Regions from separate parts of the Streptomyces sp. NPDC013317 genome, predicted to be linked through region 2. Evidence: riboswitches for the same ligand, from Rfam matches in the RefSeq annotation. Region 2 holds a riboswitch; the other holds the start of a gene.
The links. A riboswitch is a leader RNA that binds a small molecule or an ion and turns the genes downstream of it on or off. The one in region 2 is predicted to bind glycine.
Positions count from the first base shown of each region.

Region 1: it holds a riboswitch for glycine, as region 2 does, so the genes downstream of both, gcvP (aminomethyl-transferring glycine dehydrogenase) here and gcvT (glycine cleavage system aminomethyltransferase GcvT) in region 2, are expected to answer to the same signal.

Region 1 is NZ_JBVHDX010000011.1:265,399-268,792, reverse strand. Features, by position in the region: gene ACZ3IJ_RS27200 (DNA polymerase IV) at 1-227, shown strand, start outside; gene ACZ3IJ_RS27195 (PRC-barrel domain-containing protein) at 700-1,068, opposite strand; glycine riboswitch at 1,183-1,281, shown strand; glycine riboswitch at 1,282-1,399, shown strand; gene gcvP (aminomethyl-transferring glycine dehydrogenase) at 1,461-3,394, shown strand, end outside.
Region 2 is NZ_JBVHDX010000002.1:257,915-261,308, forward strand. Features, by position in the region: gene ACZ3IJ_RS05910 (enhanced serine sensitivity protein SseB) at 1-351, opposite strand, end outside; gene ACZ3IJ_RS05915 (AAA family ATPase) at 443-1,114, opposite strand; glycine riboswitch at 1,254-1,356, shown strand; gene gcvT (glycine cleavage system aminomethyltransferase GcvT) at 1,516-2,643, shown strand; gene gcvH (glycine cleavage system protein GcvH) at 2,721-3,101, shown strand; gene glyA (serine hydroxymethyltransferase) at 3,122-3,394, shown strand, end outside.

The DNA of each region.
Region 1 (3,394 bases), on a different contig from region 2:
CGCAGACCGTCGAGCGGAGATGGGCACCCGGGAACGACGTACGCCATGCGGTGTACGGGGCCGGGTGGGTGCAGGGGAGCGGGGTCGGGCGCGTCACCGTGCGCTTCGAGGAGCCGCAGTCGCCGCCGGGGCGGGTACGGACGTTTCTCGTCGACGATCCGGAGCTGGAGCCGGGGGAGCCGTTGCCGCTGGTGGGGCCGGAGGGAGGGGCGGCGGCGGTCGCCTAGGGGGTGCGTCCGGCCTTCGGCCGGGCTTGTCGTTCCCACCCGCACCACCCGTGCAGAGGGCATGGCAGAGGTGGGGGTCTCCCTGTGGGTGGTGGCCGCGCGGTCGGCAGGAGTGGGCGGGTGGTCAGGTCTTCTCCGCGCCCGCCAGGGTATGTAGCTGGCGTGGCAGAGGGGCCCGGCTTCCCAGTGGCTGGTGCCTCGCCGTCGGCGGCGGTGGAGGGTGTGTGGCTCCCCGGGCGCTTGTCCGGCCGTGGCTCTGGGACGTCAGGCGTCCTCCTGGCCCGTTCGGGGCCTGCACGTGGCTTGGCAGAGGGGCCCGGCTTGCCAGTGGCTGGTGCCTCGCCGTCGGCGGGTGGAGGGCGTGTGGCCGGCCGCCAGCATGCCAGGGGCGGCCTCCGGTTGCGTCAGGGGCCGCAGGTGGCTGGCGGAGGGGCCGGTCTTCGCGGGAGGTACTGCGCCGGCCGTGGGGTGGTCAGGTCTCCTCCTGGCCTGCCAGGCGGCCGAAGTCGCGATCCATCGGGGGCGGGGGCGGGAGGGCCAGGCTGTAGTGGCGGTAGAGCTGGAGTTCCTGCTCGGGGGAGAGGTGGCGACCCACGCCGAAGTCCGGGGCGTCCTTGATCAGGGCGCGTTCGTACGGGATGTGGAGGCCGTCCTCGACCAGTTCGCTCGGCTCCAGCGGGACGAACGCGTCCCGGCTGAAGAGTCCCGTGCGGACCGCCGCCCACTCGGGGACTCCCGTCGCGTCGTCCAGGTACACCTCGTCCACGGTGCCGATCTTGTGTCCGTTGCGGTCGTACGCCTTGCGGCCGATCAGGCTGCGCGGATCGATGTCGGTCTGCACGGTCCCTCCAACAGGTCGCAACTGCTCTACAAGGACTACGAAAGTGCACATCTGGGATGTCGGCCACTTGAGCGACTGGTCCGGGAACGGCGCTGGTAGGCTGGCTGTGGCTGTCGACACCGTGCGGGAGAGTCCTCCGGAGAAACCTTTCGGAGGCGCCGAAGGAGCAAATCCTCCCCGGAATCTCTCAGGCACCTGTACCGCACGGGCGAGGTCACTCTGGAAAGCAGAGCGGAAGTCCGACGGCATTCGCTCTCACCGACGGTGAAAACCGGCGCGCCCCTTCGGCATGCCGGTGAAGCTCTCAGGTTGAGATGACAGAGGGGGAGGCCGTCCGGGTACCCGCGCCGTGGTGCCCCTCGCAGGTCGTGACGACCAGGAGGCCTCCGTACATGTCCGCCCACCGCATTCCGCTCTCCGAGCTCGAACAGGGCATTCCGTTCGAGCAGCGGCACATCGGGCCCGACGCCGAAGCACGGGCCAAGATGCTCGCGCAGGTCGGCTACGGCTCCCTCGACGAGCTCACGGCCGCCGCCGTGCCCGACGTGATCAAGAACGCCGAGGCGCTCGGTCTGCCCGCCGCCCGCACCGAGGCCGAGGTCCTCGCGGAGCTGCGTGAGCTCGCCGACCGCAACCAGGTCCTCGCCCCGATGATCGGCCTGGGCTACTACGGCACCTTCACCCCGCCGGTGATCCTCCGCAACGTCATGGAGAACCCGGCCTGGTACACGGCGTACACGCCCTACCAGCCGGAGATCTCGCAGGGCCGCCTGGAGGCGCTCCTCAACTTCCAGACGATGGTCGCCGACCTCACCGGTCTGCCCACCTCCGGCGCCTCCCTCCTCGACGAGAGCACCGCGGCCGCCGAGGCCATGGCGCTCTCCCGCCGTGTCGGCAAGGTCAAGAACGGCGTCTTCCTCATCGACGCCGACACCCTGCCGCAGACCATCGCGGTCATCGAGACGCGCGCCGAGCCGACCGGTGTCGAGGTCGTCGTCGCCGACCTGTCCGAGGGCATCCCCGCCGAGGTCGCCGAGCGCGGCGTCTTCGGCGTGCTCCTCCAGTACCCCGGCGCCTCCGGTGCCGTGCGCGACATCAAGCCGCTCATCGACGCGGCCCACGAGCTCGGCGCGATCGTCACCGTCGCCGCCGACCTGCTCGCGCTGACGCTGCTCACCTCGCCCGGCGCGCTCGGCGCGGACATCGCCGTCGGCACCACGCAGCGCTTCGGCGTACCGATGGGCTTCGGCGGCCCGCACGCCGGCTACATGGCCGTCCAGGACAAGCACGCCCGCTCGCTGCCCGGCCGCCTCGTCGGCGTCTCCGTCGACGCCGACGGCAACAGGGCCTACCGACTGGCGCTGCAGACCCGCGAGCAGCACATCCGCCGTGAGAAGGCCACCAGCAACATCTGCACCGCGCAGGTGCTGCTCGCCGTCATGGCCGGCATGTACGCCGTCTACCACGGCCCCGACGGCCTCAAGGGCATCGCGCAGCGCACCCACCGGTACGCGGCCATCCTCGCCGCGGGCCTGAAGGCCGGCGGCGTCGACGTCGTCCACGGAAGCTTCTTCGACACCGTCACCGTCCGGGTGCCCGGCAAGGCCGCCGAGGCCGTCGCCGCCGCCCGTGAGGCCGGCGTCAACCTGTACCTCGTCGACGCCGACCACGTCTCGGTCTCCTGCGACGAGACCACCGGCCGCGCCCAGCTCGACGCCGTGTGGAGCGCCTTCGGCGTCGCCGCCGACATCGAGGCCCTGGACGCCGCCACGGAGGACGCGCTGCCCGCCGGGGTGCTCCGCTCCGACGCGTACCTCACCCACCCGGTCTTCCACGCGCACCGCTCCGAGACGTCGATGCTGCGCTACCTGCGCAAGCTCGCCGACCGTGACTACGCGCTCGACCGCGGCATGATCCCGCTCGGCTCCTGCACCATGAAGCTGAACGCGACCACCGAGATGGAGCCCGTGACCTGGCCGGAGTTCGGCCAGATCCACCCCTTCGCCCCGGTCGAGCAGGCGCAGGGCTACCTCACGCTCATCACCGAGCTCGAGGAGCGTCTCGCCGAGGTCACCGGCTACGACAAGGTGTCGATCCAGCCCAACGCCGGTTCTCAGGGCGAGCTGGCCGGTCTGCTGGCCGTCCGCGCCTACCACCGCGCCAACGGCGACGAGCAGCGCACCGTCTGCCTCATCCCGTCCTCCGCGCACGGCACCAACGCCGCTTCCGCGGTCATGGCCGGCATGAAGGTCGTCGTCGTCAAGACCGCCGACGACGGCGAGGTCGACGTCGCGGACCTGCGCGCCAAGATCGAGCAGTACCGCGA
Region 2 (3,394 bases):
GGCGGGCGGCGGCAGCGGGGCGCCGACGGTGCCTCCGGGGTTCACGGCGATACCGAGCTGCGGTGGCAGACCGCGGGCGAATTCACGGGCGGGCGCGACGGTGAAGGACATGTGGCTGCCGACGCAGGCGAGGAACTGCTGCTCGGAGCTGAAGACGGGGACGTACGGGAGTCCGTCGATCTCCAGCGTGGGCAGGTCGAGGTCCCGGCTCTCGGGGCTGCCGCCGTTGGGCAGCGGCACCCAGACGGGGCTCCGGCCGAGCACCTCCACGAGCCGGCCTCCGGCGGAGGCGTTGCCGAGCGAGGCCGCGAGGACCTCTTCGAGCTCGTTGCCCGGCCACGTAACGTCCACGGTTCCCGTATCCCCTTCTCGCGCGCCCTGGTCACGACGCCCTCGGGGCAGAACCCTAACGCCGCCCTGATGTCGTCGTGGCCAAAAGTACTCAGTGGGCGGCGCGGAAGGCGATCGTGCGCAGAGCGCCCGCGGCGTCCCGGTCGAGCAGGGTCGCCGAGGCGCAGCCGCGGGGCAGGCGGCCCGACTCGACGGAGCCGATCATCCGGCCGACGGCCCGGCGGTGGCGGGCGAAGGCGTACCCGGAGACCCCGCGGCCGCGCTCGCGCTGTCCCTCGCGGGCGGTGTCGGGGGTGACGTCGAGCAGGATCAGGTGCAGGGCGCGGCCGCGGCGGCGGGCCTCGCGGGCCAGCCAGTTCCGCACCCAGGACTGGGTGCCGCAGTCGTGGACGACGACGCTCCGTCCGGAGCGCAGCGCCCGCCACAGCCCGGCGTAGTGGGCGATCCGGGCCAGGGGGCGGTAGACCGCGTACGGCAGGAAACCGGGCAGCCGGGCCTCCCAGCGCTCGCGGGCGTCCTGGGAGTCGATGCCCAGACCCTGGGCCGCGCGCCGCATCAGGGTCGACTTGCCGCTTCCGGGCAGCCCGGAGACGACCACGAGGTCGCCCGCGGCGAAGGCGAGCGTCCGGGGACCCCGGCCGCCGCGCTCGCGCAGGTCCCGCAGCAGGGGCGCGGCGAAGCGGCGCCTTCGCGTCCTGGCGCGGGCGCGCTGGGCCGGTATGCCCGTGCCCGTCGCGTATGCGCCGCTGTGCTGGAACGTCATCTTTTCTCCCCCTGTCGGGTCCCGGAGACCCCTGCCCACAAAGTGTAAAGAAGGGGTAATGAGGCACAAGCGATTTGCCGATCGGACACCGCATGCAATGATGTGCGCGCCAAGCGCACACAACCGCATACCGGCCGCTCGAATCCGCGCGGGAGAGTCCCGGAACCACCACGGTGGGCCCCGGGCGCCGAAGGAGCAAGACCCTCCCTTGAATCTCTCAGGCCCCGTACCGCGTGGATGAGGCAGATCTGAAAAGCGGGACGCCCCAGGCGTTCCCACCCAAGGTGCAAGCCGAACTCTCGGAGACGAGATGCCCTCGGTGAACCTCTCAGGTTCCATGACAGATGGGGAGGACGTCCTCGCCCGTCATGTTTTCCGCCCTTGGGACCCGGGAGCCACCCATGAGCACGTCTGCCCCCCGTCTGACCGCCCTCGATGCCCTGCATCGGTCCCTGGGCGCGACCATGACCGACTTCGCCGGCTGGGACATGCCGCTGCGCTACGGCAGCGAGCGTGACGAGCACAACGCCGTCCGCACCAAGGCGGGCCTCTTCGACCTCTCCCACATGGGCGAGATCACGGTCACCGGCCCGCAGGCCGTCGAGCTCCTCGACTTCGCCCTCGTCGGCAACATCTCCACCGTCGGCGTGGGCCGCGCCCGCTACACGATGATCTGCCAGGAGGACGGCGGCATCCTCGACGACCTGATCGTGTACCGCCTCGGCGAGACGGAGTACATGGTCGTCGCCAACGCCTCCAACGCGCAGATCGTCCTCGACGCGCTGACCGGGCGCGCGGCCGGCTTCGACGCCGAGGTGCGCGACGACCGGGACGCGTACGCCCTGCTCGCCGTCCAGGGCCCGGAGTCCCCCGGCATCCTGAAGTCGCTCACCGACGCCGACCTGGACGGTCTGAAGTACTACGCCGGCCTCCCGGGCACGGTCGCCGGGGTCCCCGCGCTGATCGCCCGCACCGGCTACACCGGCGAGGACGGCTTCGAGCTGTTCCTGAAGCCGGAGCACGCCGAGGGCGTCTGGAAGGCGCTGACCGAGGCCGGAGCCCCGGTCGGCCTGATCCCGTGCGGCCTCTCCTGCCGTGACACGCTCCGCCTGGAGGCGGGCATGCCGCTGTACGGGCACGAGCTGACGACCTCGCTCACTCCGTTCGACGCGGGCCTGGGGCGGGTCGTGAAGTTCGAGAAGACGACCAACGAGGGTCGCTTCGTCGGCCGTGAGGCGCTGGAGAAGGCCGCCGAGCGCGCCGAGACCGCGCCGCCGCGCAAGCTGGTCGGCCTGATCGCCGAGGGCCGCCGCGTCCCGCGGGCCGGCTTCTCCGTCGTCGCGGACGGCCAGGTCGTGGGCGAGGTCACCTCCGGTGCCCCGTCGCCCACCCTCGGTAAGCCGATCGCCATGGCGTACGTGGACGCGGCGCACGCCGAGCCCGGCACGCAGGGTGTAGGTGTGGACATCCGCGGCACCCACGAGCCGTACGAGGTCGTGGCGCTGCCCTTCTACAAGCGCCAGAAGTGACGCATCCGTCTCGTCCGGCGTCTCACCCCGCAAGACCCACGTTCATCAGCACTCGTCCGATCCAGGAGAATCAGGTCATGAGCAACCCCCAGCAGCTGCGCTACACCAAGGAGCACGAGTGGCTGTCGGCCGCCGAGGACGGCGTCGCGACGGTCGGCATCACGGAGTTCGCGGCCAACGCGCTCGGTGACGTCGTCTACGCCCAGCTCCCGGAGGTCGGCGACACGGTGACCGCGGGCGAGACCTGCGGCGAGCTGGAGTCGACCAAGTCCGTCAGCGACCTGTACTCCCCGGTCACCGGTGAGGTCGTGGCGGCCAACCAGGACGTGGTGGACGACCCGTCGCTGGTGAACACCGCTCCGTTCGAGGGTGGCTGGCTGTTCAAGGTGCGCGTCACCGGAGAGCCGGACGACCTGCTGACCGCCGACGCGTACGCCGAGTTCTCCGCCGGGAACTGAGACCCCTTAGGGATCGATTCATGTCTGTGCTGAACACCCCTCTCCACGAGCTGGACCCGGAAGTCGCCGCCACGGTCGACGCCGAGCTCCACCGCCAGCAGTCCACCCTCGAGATGATCGCCTCGGAGAACTTCGCTCCGCTGTCGGTCATGGAGGCCCAGGGTTCGGTCCTCACCAACAAGTACGCCGAGGGCTACCCGGGCCGCCGCTACTACGGCGGCTGTGAGCACGTCGACGTGGCCGAGCAGATCGCCATCGACCGGATCAAGGACCTGTTCGGCGCCGAGTACGCG